2 regions of the Rheinheimera sp. ATLC3 genome follow, and region 1 is predicted to be linked to the other one. Evidence: riboswitches for the same ligand, from Rfam matches in the RefSeq annotation. Region 1 holds a riboswitch; the other holds the start of a gene.
The links. Region 1 has a riboswitch for thiamine pyrophosphate ahead of thiC (phosphomethylpyrimidine synthase ThiC). Riboswitches for the same ligand answer to the same signal wherever they lie in the genome.

Region 1 (11,709 bases):
CCTGCCCAATTCATTCCGCTGGCAGAAAAATTGGGGCTTATCACTGCACTTGGTGAGCAAGTTCTGCAGCGGGTGTGCATGCAGTTGAAACAATGGCATGGCAGCACTATACCTGTATCGGTAAACATATCGGCGCTGCAGCTTGCTGACTCAGCGTTTGTTACCCGGTTACACCATATTATCCGGTTGGCAGACGTGCCACCACAGCGGATAGAGCTGGAGTTAACTGAAAGCTGCCTGATCCCCGAACAAGCAGAGCAAACCCAGTATCAGCTGACCCAACTTAAAGCGTTAGGCTTCAAATTGTCTATTGACGACTTCGGCACCGGATACTCTTCGCTATCTTATTTAAGACGTTTACCCATTGATACACTGAAGATTGACCAGAGCTTTGTCAGGGATATCCCCGGCAACCGCGGAGCCTGCCAAATCGTCAACGCTATTATTGCTATGGCCAAAGCGCTGGGGTTAGATGTTATCGCTGAAGGTATTGAACATCAGCAGCAACTGGAGTTTTTACGCCAGGCTGGCTGCAATCAGGGCCAGGGTTATCTGGTTTCCGCACCACGGCCGGCACAGGAGTTTGCATCGCTGTTTAAGGCTGACATAGCAGAGTCTGGCTAAAACCGAGCCATGCTCGTAATGAAGTCGTTTGGCTTTAGCCCTCAGCCTACCTATACTTCTGACAAAAGTATCCATTTTGGCGGTAGAGAATGACGCAGCATTCAGATCCAGACAACACAGCTTCAACCCAAGACCCCAAACGGCAACCGCCACTTTCGCACCGCGACGCAGAGGCAGCAAGCCCTGAAGACAGCTCAGTATGTGGCGAAGAAGACCCAGGGTCAGCACTCGAAAGCTTAGTTGACGATAAGTAGCGCACCGTTGCCAGTCTGATGTTATGATCGCGCCTTTCTATTCTGGCAGAAAACATATAACAGTACTGAACTATGTCTACACAAATGTCTTATTATTTCCACGACTATGAGACCTGGGGCGCAGACCCCAAGCGTGACCGGCCCGCGCAATTTGCCGGTATCCGTACAGATTTGGATCTGAATATTATTGCCGAACCAGATGTTTGGTATTGCCAGTTAGCGAATGATTATCTGCCCCATCCGCAAGCTGCGCTTATTACCGGTTTAACCCCTCAGCTGTGTAATAAAAAAGGCCTGCCGGAAACTGACTTTATGCAGCGCATTTTAAGCCGGTTCAGTGAGCCCAATACCTGCGTAATCGGTTATAACAACCTGCGTTTTGATGACGAAGTGACCCGGCACAGTTTGTTCCGAAACCTTTACGAGCCATACAGCCGTGAATGGCAGCATGGTAACAGCCGCTGGGACGTTATCGATATGGTTCGCGCGTGTTATGCACTTCGCCCGGAAGGAATAAACTGGCCACTGCGTGAAGATGGCAGCCCAAGCTTTAAATTGGAAGAGCTGACAAAAGCCAACGGCCTGGCACATGAACAGGCCCATGATGCGTTATCAGATGTGCATGCCACTATCGCAATAGCCAGGCTGATTAAACAACAGCAACCAAAACTGTTTGCCTATTTGTTTGAACTGAGACAAAAAAACAAAGCCGCTGAACTGATTGACGTTGCGGGCATGACACCTCTGGTTCATGTTTCATCGAAGTTTCCGGCAAGCTCAGGCTGTGTTAGTTGGATAGTGCCACTAGCCTTTCACCCGACAAATAAAAACGCTGTAATCTGTTACAACCTGCAAGCTTCGCCCGAACCATTGCTGCATGACGACATTACTGCGCTGAAAGAAAAACTGTACACCAAAACAGCTGATTTAGCTGATGGCGAGCAACGGCTTGGTTTAAAACTGGTGCATTTGAATAAATGCCCGGTTCTGGCGCCGGCGAAAACGCTGAGTGAAAGCCGGGCGGCCGAGCTTGGTATTAACCGGGCGATGTGCCTTGAACATTTAGACTGGCTGCGACAACACCGGATTTCTCAAAGCAAAGCCATCGAACTTTATCAGCAACTGGATGAGTATCCCACCGAGACAAACCCGGATTATCAGTTATACAGCGGTTTCATCAGCAACGCCGATAAACAAAAAATGCAGCAACTGCATGAGCTGCCGCCTGAGCAACTTGGCAGCAATGCACCGGTTTTCGCTGACGACAGGCTGAATAATCTGCTGTTTTTATACCGGGCGCGTAATTATCCTCACAGCCTGACCGACAGCGAGCAGCAAAAATGGCAACGCTACCGTACTGACAAATTGATGCACGGTTTGGATAAACCTAACCTGACCATGGAAGAATTCAGTCTGGCGCTGGAGAATCTGGCACACGAACATGCCAGTGATGAGCAGAAAATGAAAATTCTGAAGTCGCTGTATTTGTACGTTCAGAGCCTGTAAAAAAGCCGTTGCAGCACCCACAGTGCTCAGATGTTTTTATACTGAGCCTTGAATTTCGTTGGTAATACGTGAATACTTAGCGCCATCTTGTCGGAGTGCCCAGCTGTTTACAGCGGGCTGAGACCGTGAAAACGGGATCCGTTGAACCTGATCAGGCTAATACCTGCGAAGGGAAACAAGGGGCTATACCATATCCTACCCAGCATAGGTCCGCACTGCGCCCTAGCTGTATGTGATTATCTGCCCTACTCCGGACAAGCAACCTCAACTTGAAAACCGGAGCTTGCTATGTCTGCTACAACTATATCCAAACGTGACCTACGCGCCCATGCCCGAGCCTATATTCAGGCATTGCAGGGTGAAACTTTCCCAGGTTCTAAACGCCGCTATTTGCACTGTGAACACAGCGGAGTCAGGGTGCCAGTGCGGGATATTCATTTAAGCCATAGTCATCTGGCGGATGGCAGCATTGAGCCGAACCCCGCTTTAGCGGTGTATGACACATCAGGACCTTATGGCGACCCAGCCCAACCGTTAGATGTACTACGAGGTTTGCCCAAGCTGCGCGCAAACTGGATAGCTGCGCGTAACGACACCGAAGATTCCCCCTTGCCGGCTTTTGCCGATATTGCACTTGACGAGCAGATAACTGAGTTCACGCATCAACGGCTACGCGCCAAACAGGGCAAAACGGTTACTCAGCTGCATTATGCCCGCGCGGGTATCATTACCGCCGAAATGCACTTTATTGCCCTGCGCGAAAACATGGCGGCTACTGACGATGGTATTGCCAGGCATAAGGGAGAAAGCTTTGGCGCAGCCATTCCAGGACAGATAACAGCAGAGTTTGTCCGCAGCGAAGTTGCAGCCGGGCGCGCTATTATCCCGGCTAACATCAACCACCCTGAAGCCGAACCAATGATTATCGGCCGTAACTTTAAGGTAAAAGTGAATGCCAACATTGGTAATTCCTCCGTCAGCTCAAGCATTGAAGAAGAAGTAGAAAAACTGGTTTGGGCAACACGCTGGGGCGCAGACACCATAATGGATCTGTCAACCGGACGCCGCATCCACCAAACCCGCGATTGGATCCTGCGTAACAGCCCGGTGCCGGTAGGTACAGTACCCATTTATCAGGCACTGGAAAAAGTAAACGGTGATGTCAGCAAGCTAAACTGGCAGATTTTTTACGACACACTGGCTGAACAGGCAGAGCAAGGTGTTGACTATTTCACTATCCACGCAGGCGTATTAAAAGACTTCATCAGCTTAACGGTGAGCAGGGTTACCGGCATTGTCTCCCGCGGTGGTGCTATCATGGCGCAGTGGACACGGCTGCACCAACAGGAAAATTTTCTCTATCAGCATTTTGAAGATATCTGCAAACTGTGCGCCGCCTACGATATTTCGCTGTCATTAGGTGATGGCCTGCGTCCGGGTAGCATTGCCGACGCAAATGATGAAGCTCAATTTGCCGAACTGCGCACTTTGGGTGAGCTGACAAAAATTGCCTGGCGCTACAATGTTCAGGTGATGATTGAAGGGCCGGGCCATGTGCCAATGCAACTTATACAGCAAAACATGACGGAACAACTAAAACACTGCCACGAAGCACCGTTTTACACTTTGGGGCCCCTGACGACTGACATTGCTCCTGGTTATGATCATATTACCTCTGGTATAGGCGCTGCGATGATAGGCTGGTTTGGATGCGCCATGTTGTGCTACGTAACACCAAAAGAGCACCTGGGGCTTCCCAACAAAGAAGATGTAAAACAAGGGCTAATTGCTTATAAAATTGCCGCCCATGCTGCCGATCTGGCCAAAGGCCACCCAGCTGCTCAGCTACGTGACAATGCTCTGTCTAAAGCACGCTATGAATTCCGTTGGCAAGATCAATACAACCTGGCGTTAGATCCCTTTACCGCCAAAGCTTACCACGACGAAACGCTAAGCCATGAAGGTGCTGATACTGAGCAATTTTGCTCGATGTGCGGGCCAAAGTTTTGCTCAATGCGATTAAACCAGCAAATTAAACAAGATGAGGAGATTGCAGATGCCTGATCCCTCCCCCACCAAACCTATAGTGTGGACTATTGCCAGCTCAGATAGCGGTGGCGGCGCAGGGATCCAGGCCGATTTACATACGTTCAGCGCGCTGGAATGCCATGGCTGTAGTGTTATAACAGCTGTGACAGCACAAAATAGTTGCCAGGTGATTGGCTATGAAGCCGTCAGCCCTGCACTGTTGTGTGCTCAGTTAAACTGTCTGCTGGAAGACTTGCCACCGCGGGCGGTTAAAATTGGGCTTATTCCCGAGCCCGAGCTGCTTCAACTGCTTGCTGACTGGCTAAGGCAACACAAAGCTGCTTACCAGTTTACTGTGATTGCCGATCCGGTGCTAAGCAGTAGTTCAGGATACGATTTTATCAGCCAGAGCAGTTTAAGTATCTGGCGCCGTCAACTGATGCCATTGCTGGATCTGATCACACCTAACCTGCCTGAACTGGCGCTGCTCAGTGGTTTACCACAGGCATCAGAACAACAGCAGGCAGATCAGTTACTCGCCGCAGGGGCAAAATCTGTCCTGATAAAAGGCGGCCATAGCGATAGCAGACAATTTGTCTGCGATACGCTGCGAACTGCTGCCAGGCCAGATATTATACTCAGCCACAACCGGCTGCCCACGAAAAATAATCATGGTACAGGCTGTGTGTTGTCCAGTGCTATCGCAGCATCTGCTGCCCATAATTACACACTGATTGATTCAGTTATTATTGCCCGAGCTTATCTGCAGCAAGCGCTAAGTCTGAGCTATACCACTGGTAAAGGGGCGGGCTGCCTGCAGCATCATTCCTGGCCGGAAAATCCGCTATATTTCCCTCATCTGCCAGAGCCACTGCAAGCCCGGCAGGAGGACCTGGCTTTTGCTGCTATGGTTTCACCTATAGGTCTCTACCCTGTTGTCGATAGCGTACAGTGGTTATTATCGTTGTTACCCTGTCAGCCAGATGTCATCCAGCTAAGACTAAAGCAAGGTGATGCCAAAGATATTGAACAACAAATCAAGCAAGCAATAAACCTGAGTCGCGACTATGGTTTACGGCTATTTATAAATGATCACTGGGAATTAGCCATAAAACATGGTGCCTATGGCGTCCATCTTGGACAAGAAGACCTGCTACAAGCTGACCTTGCGGCTATTGCATCAGCAGGCCTTCGTCTTGGCATATCGACCCACAGTTATACAGAGTTACTGATTGCGCGACAGTTAAAGCCTTCTTACATCGCGCTGGGTCACGTTTTTGCTACCCAAACCAAGTGGATGCCATCAAAACCTCAGGGATTGACGAAGCTAAAACGCTATGCGGCACTGTGCCGCGATATCCCAACAGTTGCAATAGGCGGCATTGGACTACAGCAGATCAAAGATGTTGCGGCCTGCGGTGTCGACGGTATTGCTGTCGTATCTGCAATTACCGCACAGCATAAACCCCAGCAGGCGTATAACGACCTGCTGCAGCAATGGAGTAGCTATCATGCATATAACAGTTAATGACGATCCTTTTCAGCTTGAAGCCATCAGCACGGTCGAACAATTGGTAACGCGGTTGGGGCTGGATCCAAACGGGCTGGCAGTTGCAATCAACAACAATGTATTGGCTAAGCGGCTATGGCCGGAGCACCGGTTAGCACCTGCCGATGCGGTACAATTTTTCCAGCTGGTAACAGGAGGCTAGTCATGCTGACTATCGCCGATAAAGCCTTTCACAGCCGCTTGCTACTTGGCAGCGGTAAATTTGCCAGCGCGGCATTGATGCAACAGGCAATTGTTGCCAGCGAAACGCAGCTTATCACTCTGGCATTAAAACGTGTGCAACTTGGTAAGCCGCAAGATGACTTACTCACTCCGCTACGCCAGCTTAATATTCAGCTGCTACCCAATACCTCAGGCGCAAAAACGGCAAAAGAGGCAATTCTGGCCGCAGAGCTGGCCCGTGATGCACTGGACACAAACTGGCTAAAGCTTGAAATCCATCCGGATCCACGCTATTTGATGCCGGACCCGCTAGAGACACTGCTGGCAGCCGAGCAACTGGTTCAACGTGGCTTTGTTGTCTTGCCATACTGCGGTGCCGACCCGGTATTATGTAAACGCCTGGAGCAAGCCGGTTGCGCGGCAGTAATGCCTCTGGCGGCCCCCATTGGTTCGAATCTTGGTTTGCAAACCGAAGCTATGCTGCGCATTATTATTGAACAGGCCGGTGTACCGGTGATCATTGATGCAGGTTTAGGCTACCCATCACATGCTTGCGCCGCAATGGAACTTGGTGCGGCAGCAGTGCTAATCAATACGGCCATTGCGACAAGTCATTCACCGGTATCAATGGCAAACGCCTTTAAGCTGGCAGTTCAAGCCGGTCGCTCAGCCTATGAAGCGGGCTTATCATTGCAACACTCCACAGCTAAAGCGTCCAGCCCACTTACTAAATTTTTGGCATCGTTATGACATTTCACGATATCTGGCAAACGCTAAGCTGGCATGACACTCAGCTAAATAGTCATAACTATACGGCGCAGCAAGTGCAGGCAGCGATAGCTAAAAGCAAACTGACGTTTAACGACTTACAGGCGTTACTGTCGCCCACAGCAACGTCGTTCTTGCCACAGATAGCCGACAGAGCAGGTTTATTGACCAGACAGCGCTTTGGCGCCACGGTACAATTTTATGCTCCGCTCTATTTATCTAATCTGTGCGCCAATGAATGCAGCTACTGTGGTTTCTCTATGAGCCAGAAGATTAAGCGTAAAACACTGACTGTTGAAGAAGTTGAACAGGAATGCCTGGCGTTAAAAGCACTGGGCATCGATCAGGTTCTGCTGCTCACCGGAGAGCATGAACACAAAGTTGGTATGGCATATTTTCGCACGGTAATCCCGGTAATAAGACGATACTTCAGCAGCCTACAGCTCGAAGTCCAGCCACTCGCCGTATCAGAATATGCCGAACTCCGGCAACTTGGCGTCGATGCGGTAATGCTATACCAGGAAACCTATCAGGCAGGCGCCTATCAACGGCACCATATTAAAGGGCGCAAAGCAGATATGCCATGGCGGCTTAACGGCCCGGACAGAATTGGTCAGGCCGGCATCGATAAGATAGGCCTTGGTGTTCTGCTTGGACTGACAGACTGGCGTACCGATGCAGTTATGCTTGCCCAACATCTGCAGTATTTGCAAAAACGATACTGGCAATGCCGCTTTAGCCTGTCTGTGCCCAGGATCCGCCCCTGCAGTGGCGGTGGTATCGCTGATAACACTGTTACAGACAGAGATCTCATCCAACTGATATGTGCATTTCGTCTATTTGCGCCAGAACTGGAGATAAGCCTGTCAACGCGTGAGTCGGCAGAATTTCGCCGCGCTGTTGCTCCACTAGCCATTACCAGTCTGAGTGCTGGTTCAAAAACGCAACCCGGGGGGTATAGTGTAGCACCGGAAAATCTGCAGCAGTTCAGCATTGATGACGACCGTTTACCTTCACAGGTCGCTGCAGACATGATTGAGCAAGGGTTGCAGCCAGTCTGGAAAGATTGGGAAGCTTGCCTCGGCCGTTGACGCTAACAGTTCTGATAAGCCCGCATAGCGGGCTTTTTTATGGGCGGCCAGCAGGTGGTAACATTCGATGCAGTTTTATGTGGGCAATAAAACCCGCCGCGTTGTTGAGAGTGTTGAGTATTGTGCTTCGGGGCGTGCAACGGTGAACGATACGTTCTGGCCGCCAAACACAAAAAGGCCTACCGGTTAAGGTAGGCCTTCTGCTTTATGAGGCGCCTGGCGGTGAACTACTCTCGCATAGCGAATGCTACACTACCATCGTCGCAGCTGCGTTTCACTTCTGAGTTCGGAATGGGATCAGGTGGTTCCACAGCGCTATTGCCACCAGGCAAAAACGGTTTACTGTCTTTAACTTAGCAAGCTTGTAGTATGCACACTGTATTTCTGTTGGCTTTTCAGCCTAAAACATCTTTGGCGTTGTATGGTTAAGCCTCTCGGGCAATTAGTATGAGTTAGCTTAACGCCTCACAGCGCTTCCACACCTCACCTATCAACGTTGTGGTCTCCAACGACCCTTTAGCAGACTTAAAGTCTGAGGGATGACTCATCTTGTGGCCGGCTTCCCGCTTAGATGCTTTCAGCGGTTATCCGTTCCGAACGTAGCTACCGGGCAGTGCCATTGGCATGACAACCCGAACACCAGCGGTTCGTTCACTCCGGTCCTCTCGTACTAGGAGCAACTCCACTCAATCATCCAACGCCCACGGCAGATAGGGACCGAACTGTCTCACGACGTTCTAAACCCAGCTCGCGTACCACTTTAAATGGCGAACAGCCATACCCTTGGGACCGACTTCAGCCCCAGGATGTGATGAGCCGACATCGAGGTGCCAAACACCGCCGTCGATATGAACTCTTGGGCGGTATCAGCCTGTTATCCCCGGAGTACCTTTTATCCGTTGAGCGATGGCCCTTCCATACAGAACCACCGGATCACTATGACCTACTTTCGTACCTGCTCGACGTGTCTGTCTCGCAGTTAAGCTGGCTTCTACCATTACACTAACCGTACGATGTCCGACCGTACTTAGCCAACCTTCGTGCTCCTCCGTTACTCTTTAGGAGGAGACCGCCCCAGTCAAACTACCCACCAGACACTGTCCGCAATCCCGATTCAGGGACCTACGTTAGAACATCAAACATACAAGGGTGGTATTTCAAGGACGGCTCCACGATAACTGGCGTTACCGCTTCAAAGCCTCCCACCTATCCTACACATGTAGGGTCAATGTTCAGTGCCAAGCTATAGTAAAGGTTCACGGGGTCTTTCCGTCTAGCCGCGGGTATACGGCATCTTCACCGCAATTTCAATTTCACTGAGTCTCGGCTGGAGACAGCCTGGCCATCATTACACCATTCGTGCAGGTCGGAACTTACCCGACAAGGAATTTCGCTACCTTAGGACCGTTATAGTTACGGCCGCCGTTTACCGGGGCTTCGATCAAGAGCTTCGCTTGCGCTAACCCCATCAATTAACCTTCCGGCACCGGGCAGGTGTCACACCCTATACGTCCTCTTACGAGTTTGCAGAGTGCTGTGTTTTTAATAAACAGTTGCAGCCAGCTGGTCACTGCGACTCTTCACTGCTTACGGAGCAAGTCCTTCACAGCAAAGAGCGTACCTTCTCCCGAAGTTACGGTACTATTTTGCCTAGTTCCTTCAGCCGAGTTCTCTCAAGCGCCTTGGTATGCTCTACCTGACCACCTGTGTCGGTTTAGGGTACGGTCACCAATACCTGAAGCTTAGAGGCTTTTCCTGGAAGCATAGCGTTAGCAACTTCGTCACCGTGGTGACTCGTCTCGTATCTCAGTCTTAAGCATCCGGATTTTCCTAAACGCTCAACCTACATACTTTCACGCGGACTACCAACGCCGCGCTTGCCTAGCTTTCTCCGTCCCCCCATCGCAGTATTGGCCGGTACGGGAATATTAACCCGTTTCCCATCGACTACGCCTTTCAGCCTCGCCTTAGGGGCCGACTCACCCTACCCTGATTAGCATGGGATAGGAACCCTTGGTCTTTCGGCGGGGAAGTTTTTCACTCCCCTTATCGTTACTCATGTCAGCATTCGCACTTCTGATACCTCCAGCAACCCTCCCGGGTCACCTTCACAGGCTTACAGAACGCTCCTCTACCACTTGTGCAAGCACAAGTCCGCAGCTTCGGTGAATGATTTAGCCCCGTTACATCTTCCGCGCAGGCCGACTCGACTAGTGAGCTATTACGCTTTCTTTAAAGGGTGGCTGCTTCTAAGCCAACCTCCTAGCTGTCTATGCCTTCCCACATCGTTTTCCACTTAATCATTACTTTGGGACCTTAGCTGGCGGTCTGGGTTGTTTCCCTTTTCACGACGGACGTTAGCACCCGCCGTGTGTCTCCCGAGTAGTACTCATTGGTATTCGGAGTTTGCATGGGGTTGGTAAGTCGGGATGACCCCCTAGCCCAAACAGTGCTCTACCCCCAATGGTATTCGCTCGAGGCGCTACCTAAATAGCTTTCGAGGAGAACCAGATATCTCCGAGCTTGATTAGCCTTTCACTCCGATCCACAAGTCATCCCCATCTTTTTCAACAGATGTGGGTTCGGTCCTCCAGTTAGTGTTACCCAACCTTCAACCTGCTCATGGATAGATCGCCCGGTTTCGGGTCTACACCCTGCAACTATTCGCCCAGTTAAGACTCGGTTTCCCTACGGCTCCCCTATTCGGTTAACCTCGCTACAGAATGTAAGTCGCTGACCCATTATACAAAAGGTACGCAGTCACACCACGAAGGTGCTCCCACTGCTTGTACGTACACGGTTTCAGGTTCTATTTCACTCCCCTTACAGGGGTTCTTTTCGCCTTTCCCTCACGGTACTGGTTCACTATCGGTCAGTCAGGAGTATTTAGCCTTGGAGGATGGTCCCCCCATGTTCAAACAGGATACCACGTGTCCCGTCCTACTCGTTTTCACTAAAAAGGCATTGTCGTGTACGGGGCTATCACCCTGTATCGCTCATATTTCCACATGATTCCACTAACACCAATCCAGCTTAAGGGCTACTCCGCGTTCGCTCGCCGCTACTAACGGAATCTCGGTTGATTTCTTTTCCTCGGGGTACTTAGATGTTTCAGTTCTCCCGGTTTGCCTCCTTAACCTATGTATTCAGTTAAGGATAGTGAGTAAACTCACTGGGTTTCCCCATTCGGACATCTGCGGGTCTAACGCCTCTTACCGGCTTCCCACAGCTTTTCGCAGGTTAGTACGTCCTTCATCGCCTCTGACTGCCAAGGCATCCACCGTGTACGCTTAGTCACTTAACCATACAACCCAAAAATGTTTTTGTGTCGTACAGTGTGCTTTGCTATACACTCTCTCGCTTGAGTTCGAGAGGTTGCTTAGCTTGTTTTTTACTACTATCAGCTTGCCAAATTGTTAAAGAGCAGTTTGAGATTAAACTCAAATCAAATCATTCTCGTAAGAACAGTTTCATTTGAATTTCAACACACTAAAGGAATGGTGGAGTTAAGCGGGATCGAACCGCTGACCTCCTGCGTGCAAGGCAGGCGCTCTCCCAGCTGAGCTATAACCCCAATCTAGTTAATTTCGCTTTAGACAAGGCGCTTTCCTGTGAAGCATACTTAGGTATGCAAGCAGGGAAGCAACGCCGTATAACGCGGAATTTGGTGGGTCTGAGTAGACTCGAACTACCGACCTCACCCTTA
Region 2 (11,709 bases), 1.2 Mb from region 1:
CAGGAGGAAGTCGCGGCACTGATCGCTAAATATGACTTACTGGCGCTGCCCATTATTAACAGTGAAAACCAGATGGTTGGCATTGTAACTTATGATGATGCGATGGATGTCGCAGCAGAAGAAGCGACAGAGGATTTTCACAAAACGGCCACTATCGGTAAGTTGGAAAGCAGTGTTAAAGATGCCGGTATTTTCCTGCTATACCGTAAAAGGGTGCTGTGGCTGGTGATCCTGGTGTTTGGCAATATTTTCTCTGGTGCCGGCATTGCGTATTTTGAAGGTACTATAGCAACACACGTTGCCTTGCTGTTTTTCTTACCGCTACTGATTGGCAGCAGCGGTAATGCCGGCGCTCAGTCAGGTACGCTGATGGTACGGGCGCTGGCAACAGGCGACATTAAATTACGTGATTGGGGCTACTTGCTGGGTAAGGAGTGTCTGGTCGCAGGCCTGCTTGGCTTTACCATGGCGGCGGCGGTAGTTGGCCTTGGCTGGTGGCGTGGCGGCTATGATATTGCCATGGTGGTGGCGATGACCATGATGCTAGTGGTGCTGGCCGGCAGTTTAATTGGCTTGTCGCTACCGTTTTTGCTAAGCCGCTTTAACCTCGACCCGGCAACCGCCAGTGGCCCGCTGATTACCTCTATTGCCGACGTCGCCGGCGTGGTGCTGTATTTCTCCATCGCGACCTGGTATTTGGGTTTGTAACCGTTAGCTGTATGTCTGAAGCAAGGCCGGCAGTTTGTGTTCCGGCACTGCGGGCGACCAGTAATATCCCTGGCCTTCATCGCAGCCCAGCCGGGTCAGTAACTGCGCTGTTGCTTCATTTTCTATACCTTCGGCGACCGTTTTTAGCCCCAGCCCTTTGGCCATATTAATGATGGCCTGTACCAGCGGTTCATCGCGTGATGATACGCCAAGCGACGTGATAAAAGATCGGTCGATTTTCAGCGTAGTGGCATTAAAACTGCGCAGATAGCCCAGGTTAGAGTAGCCGGTGCCAAAATCATCAATAGCGAAAGTTACGCCCAGCTTGCTTAAGTTGTTGAGCTGCTTTTGCACCAGTTCGGTATCACTTATCAGTAATGACTCTGTCAGTTCCAGCTCTAACGCACTGGCTGGTAAACGGGCATCCAATAAGGCGTGCTGAATGGTCAGTTCCAGCTGCTCGTTTTTAAACTGTACATAAGATAAATTTACCGCGACCCGCAGTTGACCAAAGCCTTGCCTGCGTAAACGGGCGCAAGCCAGGCAGGCTTCGGCCAGCACCCAGTTACCCAATTCGCCGATGAGACCACACTGCTCCGCCAGTGGAATAAACTCTGCCGGGCTGATGAAACTGCCATCCTGCTGTGGCCAGCGTAGCAGAGCTTCAACCGAAATGATCTGTTGGCTGCGCAGGTCAACCTGCGGCTGATAGTACAAAACAAAAGCGCGTTGTCTGATGGCCTGACGTAAGTGCTGCTGCAGGTTAAATTTATCGGCGTTATCCTGATCCAGCTTGTCGTCGTACTGGCGCACGGTATTACGGCCATCCTCTTTTGCCTTATACATGGCTAAATCGGCCTTACGGCACAGTACGTTAAATTCATTGCCATCCGCCGGAGCCAGTGAAATGCCGATAGAGCCGGAAACGGTAACGCTGGTCTGCATAATATTGAAAGGTTTGGCAACTTCGGTTATCAGCTGTAACGCCAGCGTATTCAATGCGGTACTATCGGCAGCACAGGGCACCAGAAATAAAAACTCATCGCCGCCAAAGCGGATAACCTGCTGATCGGCGCTGAGCGCGTTTTTCAGTCGGGTTGCCAGTTCGCGCAGCAGAACATCACCGGCAGAGTGGCCTAATGAATCGTTTACCGGTTTAAAGTTATCCAAATCCAGAAACAATACTGCCAGCTGGCGCTGCTGTTGCAGGCAATAGCTCAGCGTCTGGTGATACAGCTGTTCACCTAATATCCTGTTAGGCAAACCGGTTAACGGGTCATGGTGGGCCAAACGTTCTATTTCACGCCGGTTGATCCGTACTTTAGCGTTTTCCAGCTGCAACGAATGCATCAGCTGGCGCATGTCTCTTACCATCAGAAACACACTGAAACCTGTTACCAGCATAATCACAGCGACAAACACCAGGTGCTGCCAACCCAGAGCCGGAATGAAGGGGTGCAGATAACCACTTAAGGTAAGCCAGGTTAAAAAAGTACAATACAGCATGACAAACAGCAGCAGCGAATAAAACAAACCAACGCTGCCCAGGATAGCGGCGTAAACCAATAAGCCGGGGTACCCTAAAAGAGCAAGGTCACGTAAGCCGCCCGAGGTATAAGCCAAAGCCGACAGCATTAACGCCATAGACCATAACAATATATAGGCGGATACCAAGGCTTGTTGCTTCAGCGCAAAACCGCCGGCGACAAGCAAAGCGATACAGCCTGACAGAATGAGTAATTGGGTTGCGCCTGATGACACCACCACTGCCAGTATCAGCCCCAGCAACGTGAAACCGATGATTTGCAGCAACCGGCGAATACGAAAATAACTGAACTGCCTTTGAAAATCGGCGCTATCTGTTATCGCATCGGTATACGTTATGGCTGAGAAGTTGTCTGGCATACTGCGTTGACGCCACGTTATTTTAGCTATGTCTGATTAACTGTAGCGCCGAATAGTAAAAAAACCAGCTAGCCGGTCAATGCCGGTTCAATGTGGACAACCAGTTCGATATTGAGCTGTTTGGCTGCCAGCTCTGCATCATCCGCCAGCTGATGTGCCTGCTGCACGCTCCAGCTGCCGGGAACCAGCATATCAACCTGGGCAAAACGCAGTGTGGCGGCGGCACGTGTACGCAGGTTAACAAACTGTACGTTGGCACTGGCAAATACCTGCAGGCTTTGTTCAAGTTGTTGTATGGTCTCATCAGGCAGCGCTTTATCCATCAGGCCATTGACGGCGCGATATAAGATACCGCCGCCTTCATACAAAATATGCAGTGCGACGGCAATCGCGACCAGCGGATCAAGCCAATGCATGTCTGTCATGGCTGCGAGGGCTACACCAACCACCACGCCAGCAGTTGTCCAGACATCTGTCAACAGGTGCTTGCCATCGCCTTCAAGTGCAGGAGAATGGTGCTGCTTGCCGCCTTGCAATAGTAGCAATGCAATACCCAGGTTAATCAGGCTGGCCAGAACGGTAAGCGCTGTACCAAGCCCTAGTGTGGCGAGGGGCTGAGGGTTAATCAGGCGCTCTGCGGCGGTAAACAAAATGGCCACTGCCGCCAGAAAAATCATGCCGCCTTCAAATGCAGCCGATAAATACTCGGCTTTGCTGTGGCCATAAGGGTGGCTGTCATCCGCTGGCCGGCGCGCTATGCTGACCATCAGCAGGGCAAAACCGGCACCGGCCACATTCACCAATGACTCAATGGCGTCTGATAAAAAGCCGACCGAGCCGGTTAAATACCATGCCAGCGTTTTCAATGCCATAGTGGCAAAAGCAGCCAGCAGAGACAATAACAGTAATTGACGCGGTTGCAGGCTAAACATAATGATATTCCAGAGTGTTATCAGCGGCTTATTGCAGTGTAGAGCAGGTGAAGAACAAAGTCATGCCTGGTGTTTGCTCAGCCTGGCAGAAACGAGCACTGTGGCTGCCAGCAGGGCAGAAGAGACCCATAAGCAGGCCGTGAGACCATAAGCCTGGTACAGCCAACCGGATAGCAAAGTTCCCAGTAAGCGGCCCATGGCATTTGCCATGTAATAAAAACCGACGTCCAGTGAAACGCCATCATTAGTGGCGTAGCGGATAATCAGGTAGCTGTGCAAAGACGAGTTAACCGCAAACACAGCGCCAAACAGCAGCAAGCCGCCAATAAGCGCAGCCTCACTGTGCCACTGCAGCCATAAAGCCAGTGCAATCAGTGCCGGTATCACGCTAAGCAATATTGCCCAACGCATTAAGCTGTGCCCGTCCGGCAATGTAGCAGATGGGCCTGACCTTGTCAGAGCCGGTGTGACGCTTTGCACCGCGCCATAGCCAATAACCCAAAGTGCCAGAAAACTGCCCACTGCCCAGTGGCTCCAGCCAAACTGGCTGGCCAGCGTTAGCGGCAAGGCAATCACAAACCAGACATCACGGGCGCCAAAAAGCAGCATACGCGCAGCCGAAAGTAGGTTAATTGCCCTGCTTTTTGACAGCAGCTCAGTAAATTTAGGTTTGGTTTTGCTTTTACCCAAATCGGCTTTAAGCTGCGATACGCTTAATAACCAGACTAAGCTAAGCATCAGTAACATAAGCAGAACTGCTGTGTTAAAACCATATAAACTCAGCAGTAAACCACCGACAAAAAAGCCTACCCCTTTCAGGGCATTCTTTGAACCGGTAAGAACAGCGACCCATTTAAACAAGGTGTGTTGGGCGTTGTCTGCCACCAGCAGTTTGATACTGCTTTTAGCACTCATTTTATTTAAGTCTTTGGCGATGCCTGACAGCGCCTGGGCTGCCATGACCCACGGCACAACTAAGTACTGTGCTGGCAGCAATAGCATGCCAAGTGCCAGGATTTGCAGCAGCAGGCCAATATTCATGGTGTTATTCAGGCCGATGCGGGCACCGAGCCAGCCACCAACTAAATTGGTAATGACGCCAAAAATTTCATAAAACAAAAACAGCATGGCAATGGCCAATCCACTGTAACCCAGGCTGTAAAAGTGCAGCACCACCAGCATACGCAGGGCACCGTCTGTCAGGGTAAAAGCCCAGTAGTTGCCGGTGATCAGCAAGTACTGCTTTAATTGCGGGCTCAGGCTGTTAAACATGGCTTAGTGCTGATCCAGCAAGCCAACCATTCTGGCCAGCTCGGCGGTGCGGTTGGCGTAGCCCCATTCGTTGTCATACCAGGCATAAATTTTTACCTGGGTAGCGTTAACCACCATAGTCGATAGTGCGTCAATAACGCTGGAGCGCGGGTCGGTTTTATAATCCACCGACACCAGCGGCCGGGTTTCATAACCTAAGATGCCTTTTAAATCACTTTCTGCTGCTGCTTTTAGCAGGGCATTCACTTCATCACTGGTGGTTGCGCGTTCTACTTCGAAGACGCAGTCTGTTAACGAGGCATTCGCCAAGGGTACCCGCACCGCATGGCCATTTAACCGGCCCTTAAGCTCAGGAAAAATCTCGGTAATGGCGCTGGCTGAGCCGGTAGTGGTGGGGATCAGGCTGCTGCCACAAGCGCGGGCGCGGCGTAAGTCTTTATGCGGTGTGTCCAGAATGCTCTGAGTATTGGTTAAGTTATGGATGGTGGTTATGCTGCCGTGCCGAATACCCAGTTTTTCATGGATCACTTTAACCACCGGTGCCAGACAGTTCGTCGTGCAGCTGGCAGCGGTGACAATACGATGCTGCTGTTTGTTGTACAGCTGATGATTAACCCCCATCACTATATTGAGCACACCCGGCTCTTTTACCGGTGCACTGACCACAACCCGTTTCACGCCTTGTGCCAGATAAGCTTCTAACAACGCTGTGCTTTTCATTTTGCCTGAGGCTTCAATCACCACATCACAACCTGACCAGTCGGTATCGGCAATGGCGTTATTACTGCTAACTGCAACCGCTTTGCCATTGATCACGATGTTATTGCCCTCTGCCACAGCAGTGTGATGCCAGATACCGTGCACAGAGTCAAAATTAAGCAAATGGGCCAAGGTGGCGGCATCGGCTGCCGGGTCGTTAATCTGTACAAATTCTATGTCAGACCAGTCAAAGGCTGCCCGCAGTGCCAGCCTGCCAATACGGCCAAAGCCATTTATACCTAGTTTGATAGTCATATCTGTGTTCCTTAGCAACAGTTGGCGGCTGGGTAGTTCGCCAGACTGGCGATATTGTCGCGGATAAATTCCGGGTTATGTGCCAATGTTTGGCGCAGTACCGTTTCTGCCCACGCCGGCAAGGCAGGATGTAAGCGGTAAAATACCCACAGACCCTGCTTTCTGTCCTGCAGCAGGCCGGCGTGTTTTAACAATGCCAGATGGCGCGACACCTTGGGCTGTGGCTCATCCAGCGCCTGCACCAAGTCACAGACGCACAACTCAGGCAGTTGGCACAGCAGTAACACTGCTTTAAGGCGGGTACCATCGGCAATGGCTTTGTAAAGGGTTAGGGGCTGCATGGCAAAATCGTTATATCTGTTTTTTCGTATGTAATTTTGCGTGCAAAATATGACACTTTGATGACGGTTAGTCCAGAGATGGCAAAAGCCTGCCTGTCACACAAATATCATCTGTGGCTTTTACACTGCGCGCGTCAAAGCCTTGCAAAGTGGAGCCGTTATGTTGTCGAAGCTGAAAATCTCATCCCGGATATTGCTGCTGGGTGTTATTCCTCTGATTCTGGTAGCGCTGGTGCTGATGGCAGCATTTTTCAGTGTGCAACATAAAGACCGCTTGTTTAACCGGCTTTACAGTGATCATCTGGCCATTTTGTCTGATGTGATGGCGGTGCAGCAGATCCTGCAACAAAGTGCATTGCAGGACATCCGTAAATACCGCACCGGCTGGGCGTCTGCTGAAGCAACCGAGCATGCCATCAAAAGCCAGCTGGAGCAAGCCACACAGCAGTGGCAGAACTTTGTGCAAAGCCGGCCGGTGATGGCAGATACAGAGTATTACACCGCGCTGGATCAGGCGTTTGAAAAAGCGGTTAAGCACTATCAGGAGTGGATAAGTTACGCTGGCAGTGATGCACTGTTAGTACGTATTTTGAACGAATCTACTGTTAACAACGAAATTGAATTGCGTATTACCGCTTTTGCCAAGCTTGCCGAAGGGTTTATTCAGCAGCAATTGGCCGCTGGCGCTGTTGTGCGGGATGAAGCGGCACATTTTACTGCACAACTGGTGCAGGCTTACCTGCTTGCGGGCATTGCGCTGCTGCTTATGATTAGCCTTCTGGTTTGGCGGGTGCAACGCTCGGTGTGCCGGCCGCTGTGGGCACTGCGTGATATGTTAAAGCAGGTGCAACAAAGCTCGGATCTAAGCCTACGCGCCAATGATAGCGGTAGCGACGAAATTGCGCAGGCATCGCAGGCGCTTAACCATATGATCAGTCATTTCGAACAGCTTGTTGCCCGTTTGGGCAGCAGTGCTACTGCCCTTAGCGAACAGGCCGAATCGGTGTTTCAGAGCAGTGAAGATGTCAGTCAGGGCGCCGGCCGTCAGGCACAGCAAGCCGGACAACTGGCTGCTGCAGTGGAGCAAATGACGGCAACAGTACAGCAGGTCGCGGCTAATGCCAGAGAAGCAGCTTCAGCTGCCCAGCAGGCTGAGCAGCTGTGTAGCGCAGGCAGTGCAGTAGCAACCGGTAGTGCAGAGGGTATTACCGCACTGGCGCAGCAGCTTAATCATAGCGCTGCCGTTGTGAAGCAGTTGCAGCAGGAGTCTGGCCAGATTTCATCTGTGCTGGATGTCATCCGCAAAATCTCCGAACAAACTAATTTACTGGCGTTAAATGCCGCCATTGAAGCCGCCAGAGCCGGTGAAGCCGGCAGGGGCTTTTCTGTCGTCGCAGACGAAGTGCGCACGTTATCGGCCAATACCAAGCAGGCAACAGAGTCTATTCATGCGATGATTAGTAAGTTGCAGCAGCAGGCCAGCAATGCGATGGATGCGATGCAGGACGCTCACGGCCAGGCTGAAAGCAATGTACAACTGGCTCAGGACGCCGGCCAGCGGTTTGCCGAGCTTTCCGGTGTTGTTGAACACATTAGCAGCGCAAACACTCGAATCCACACAGCTACAGTCCAGCAACAAGCCGTGTCAGAAGATATTGGCGCCACCATACATCAGTTGAACGACGAGGTAAGCCAGTTAAGCAAAGAAGCTAGCCGTTCAGCCATTGCCAGTGAGCAATTAACCCAACTGGCTGGCCAACTAAATAAGGACTGGCAAATATTTTCTCATTAAAACAGCCGCTTTCGCGGCTGCGGCTTGATAAATTACTGGGTACTAAATTGTACCGACACAGTACTGAATTTCGCCCATTCGCCGGAAAGTCGTTCATTGATAGCCATGTTGCTGCGCTTTACTCTGCTCGATAGATATTGCTGATAGCTTTGATTGTCACCATCGCGGATAACAGACGCTTCGAATAGTACCGCTGCATTGTCATCAAATTTATCTTCTATGTCGTAGTCGGCAGGTACAATTTCATCAGGGTAAGTACCCTGCAGCGGACCAAAGAAGCTCTGACTGTAATATGTACCGTCGGTCAGCGTGGTTTGAGCATAAAGGTAAAAGGTATTAAACCCATTTATTGCACCAAGATTATAATTGGTGCTATCAGAAGTCAGGTTAGTAACAAGGAAATCCTGCAATGCAAGCTGTGCGGTATTGTCCGGCACTGTCACCGATACTTGCTCTGTAAGTGGTAACTTATAGCTGGCGCGTTGTGATTCGCGTAGCCATATACTTATGCCGTCCACATACTCTGTATTGTTGCGCGATGCATTTACGGCAATTAGCTCTGCACCGTCAAGCTCATCGTAGACATAGATATCAGAGTACGGAGACTGCACAGCTGAGCCGATCGAACCATTTTCTGTATAGTGAGTTTGTCGCAATGAAACATTAAGATCATTTAGCATTATCGGATAAGAAACCGCATCGTGTTCTAAACTCAGTGAAACTTGCTGGCTGATATCATAATTACGTGAGCTACCCGCAATCATATTGTATGGTTCTGAGCTTGCGGCAACTAATACCGGCCAATCTCCACCTGTAGCACGGCATAGGGTAACGCCAGAAAATAAAACTTCATTGTAAGAAAGTGAAGATTTACTTTCTATCTCACCATTGTAGCCGGTAAGTTGGACATACTGCTGGTTTAATGAGCCAACTGGTGACGATACCACTACGTCTGTTCTTTGGCATTCACAACCCTGCTGGGTAAAACCAGGCACCGAGAAAGTACCAAGATCTCCGGTCGGATGTTGAGCATAAGAAAGCACTCTTATGGCGCGGTCAGCACCTGTACCGCCGCTGCTTATTAAGCTGATGTTTACATTGGGTTTGGCCGGTATTGTCGCTGAAATTCTCCCGTCACTATCGGCTTTATGCCGGCTGGATATGCTCCAATCATTGTTGTGCACCAGCAACTCCGCACTTGAAGCGCTGATGCTAGTACCACACACCGTTTCTTGAATAATGTTTGCTGTCAGATTTACTGTGGCTCCACCATTATTCCCGCCAGAGCTACCAGTTTCAGCGTTACCTCCACCACCACAAGCCGCCAGCAATGACACAGATAAAAATACACCTAACTCTTTAGTTTTTTTCATGGTAATCCCTTATTTTTACTGCGCGGGATAGTACCTATTTTTCATAAAATTTAGAAGAGGGTAAGTCCGGCATAGTTTGTCCTGGAGTTATTTTGCTATTGCAGCGCAATGATAGGCAATGCATTGCATGTCGAAATAAAACGCTTTACACTTGCCGCGCAACCAAGGGGTGCTTTTGCTGAGATGCCTGTATAGGCAAACCCTTAGAACCTGATCCGGATTATACCGGCGGAGGGATGGTGCTAACTCCTCAGGCTGGTGTGATCTCTGAAGTTTGGAGATTCATACAACAATGCGTTTACTTCCGTCTTTACTGGCTGTTGCCGTTGGCAGCAGTTTTACTATCAAGGCCAATGAGGCCGAATCATCCGTTGAGCGTATCACCGTACAGGGTGATTTTCGCCAGCAATCGGTGCAGCAATTATCCGGCAGCATTGCCGTTGTCAGCGAGCAGGATGTCAAGCGCACATCTTCGCAGCATCTTGACGATTTACTCAATCAGTTTGCCAACGTTAATTTCACCGCCGGTGCTTCACGCGGGCGCTATATTCAGGTGCGCGGCATTGGCGAGCGCAGCGAATTTGTCGATACCATCAACCCGTCGGTCGGCATTCTGATTGACGGTATTGAATACTCGGGGTTAGGCATCAGTGGCATCAGTGATCTGGCGCAGCTTGAAGTTTTCCGGGGCCCGGAAGCAACCCGCTTTGGTGCCAACGCGCTGGCAGGTATGGTGAATCTGACCACTAAGGGGCCAACTGCAGCACCTGAAGGTAAATTCAGCGCCACGTTAGCCAATTATGACAGCCGCCAGCTGGCCGCCCAATTCAGTAACAGCCTGAATGAACAGGTAGGCTACAGCCTGGCGCTGGAGCAGCAGTACTCTGATGGTTTTATTGATAATGCTTACCTTAACCGCGATGACACCAACAACATCGATGAGTTTACCGGCCGTTTTAAGCTCAGGTATCAAGCGACGAATACGCTGGCACTGCAGCTGGTAACACATATTGTTGATCAGGATAACGGCTATGATGCGTTTTCGCTCGACCGTAACCGCACAACGTTATCGGATGAGCCGGGGCAGGATCAGATCCGCAGCAAAGCCGTGGCATTGCAGGCCGATTACAGCGGTTTGCCGTTTGCCACCGTGCTGGCGCAGTTAAGCTGGCTGACAGCAGACAGTGATTACGGTTTTGATGAAGACTGGAGCTACGTCGGTATTCACCCCGATGAATATTCAACCACAGACCGCTATTTGCGTAGCCGCGATCAACTGACACTGGATTACCGTTTTGTTTCCACGCCTGAGGGCAAACTTGGCAACAGCGACTGGACTGTCGGCTTGTATGCTGCCAATAAAAGTTTCGATTTAACCCGTCAGTTCTGGAACTGGGATTTGTGGCAGGCTGACCGCTTTGTCAGTGCGTTAAACCGTACCAATGCAGCCTTGTATGGTGAGCTGTCCACACCATTAAATGCTGGCTGGACCCTGGTCTCCGGCTTGCGGTTAGAGCGCTATGATGATGATTACAGCGATAGCAGCGCTAATGCCATTAAAAATCACGACACAATGTGGGGCGCTAAGCTGAGCCTGAATTACCAGGTAAATCAGCAGGCGCTGGTGTATGTGCTGGCATCGCGGGGTTATAAAGCCGGTGGCGTTAACGGCGATGCGTTGTCAAAAGCGGCCGACGGCAATTTAACCGAACTGCTAACCAAGGCCAGTTTTAAACCGGAAACCTTATACAACGCCGAATTTGGCGTGAAAGGTAGTGCGCTGGATCAGAGTATTACAGCACGGGTTGCGGCCTTTTACATGTGGCGGGACGATATGCAGGTTAAAGGCTGGCTGAACCCGGAGAGTGGCCCGCAGTTTGCCGGTTTTATTGATAACGCTGGCAGCGGCCGTAACTACGGGATCGAAATGGAAAACCGGCTGCAGCTGAACCCGCAGTTGGCCGTGTCATTGTCTGCCAGCTGGTTGAAAACTAAGCTGGGCAGCTACATTACGTTAGAGGGTGACGATTTCAGTGGCCGTGAACAGGCACAGGCACCACGTTTTCAGTACAGCCTGGCAGCAGACTGGTATATCACTGATGCATTGCTGTTTAACATCAGCCTGCAGGGTAAAGATGCATTTTATTACTCTGATGGCCACAACGCCCAATCAGAGCGCTACGAATTGCTGGGTGCCCGCCTGAGTTATCAGCTGAGCAACTGGGAGCTGGCGCTGTGGACGCGTAATGCGCTGGATCAGGATATTGGAGTACGGGGTTTTTACTTCGGTAATGATCCGCGCGATGGATACGAACCTCATGTGTATGAGCAATTCGCTGAGCCGCGCCGTTTTGGCGTGAGCGCCAGTTATC

Region 2: linked by a shared signal. The riboswitch ahead of AC5SV9_RS13250 (TonB-dependent receptor) and the one ahead of thiC (phosphomethylpyrimidine synthase ThiC) in region 1 are both predicted to bind thiamine pyrophosphate.

Annotation. Positions count from the first base shown of each region.
Region 1 is NZ_CM182103.1:4,029,643-4,041,351, reverse strand. It holds gene AC5SV9_RS18885 (EAL domain-containing protein) at 1-624, shown strand, start outside; gene sbcB (exodeoxyribonuclease I) at 951-2,384, shown strand; TPP riboswitch at 2,466-2,576, shown strand; gene thiC (phosphomethylpyrimidine synthase ThiC) at 2,673-4,448, shown strand; gene thiE (thiamine phosphate synthase) at 4,441-5,940, shown strand; gene thiS (sulfur carrier protein ThiS) at 5,924-6,124, shown strand; gene AC5SV9_RS18860 (thiazole synthase) at 6,127-6,894, shown strand; gene thiH (2-iminoacetate synthase ThiH) at 6,891-8,003, shown strand; rRNA gene rrf (5S ribosomal RNA) at 8,218-8,332, opposite strand; rRNA gene AC5SV9_RS18845 (23S ribosomal RNA) at 8,425-11,307, opposite strand; tRNA gene AC5SV9_RS18840 (tRNA-Ala) at 11,502-11,577, opposite strand; tRNA gene AC5SV9_RS18835 (tRNA-Ile) at 11,669-11,709, opposite strand, start outside.
Region 2 is NZ_CM182103.1:2,854,904-2,866,612, forward strand. It holds gene mgtE (magnesium transporter) at 1-708, shown strand, start outside; gene AC5SV9_RS13215 (putative bifunctional diguanylate cyclase/phosphodiesterase) at 712-2,613, opposite strand; gene AC5SV9_RS13220 (cation diffusion facilitator family transporter) at 2,682-3,545, opposite strand; gene arsJ (organoarsenical effux MFS transporter ArsJ) at 3,606-4,817, opposite strand; gene AC5SV9_RS13230 (ArsJ-associated glyceraldehyde-3-phosphate dehydrogenase) at 4,821-5,831, opposite strand; gene AC5SV9_RS13235 (metalloregulator ArsR/SmtB family transcription factor) at 5,843-6,172, opposite strand; gene AC5SV9_RS13240 (methyl-accepting chemotaxis protein) at 6,333-7,964, shown strand; gene AC5SV9_RS13245 (hypothetical protein) at 7,997-9,337, opposite strand; TPP riboswitch at 9,493-9,591, shown strand; gene AC5SV9_RS13250 (TonB-dependent receptor) at 9,630-11,709, shown strand, end outside.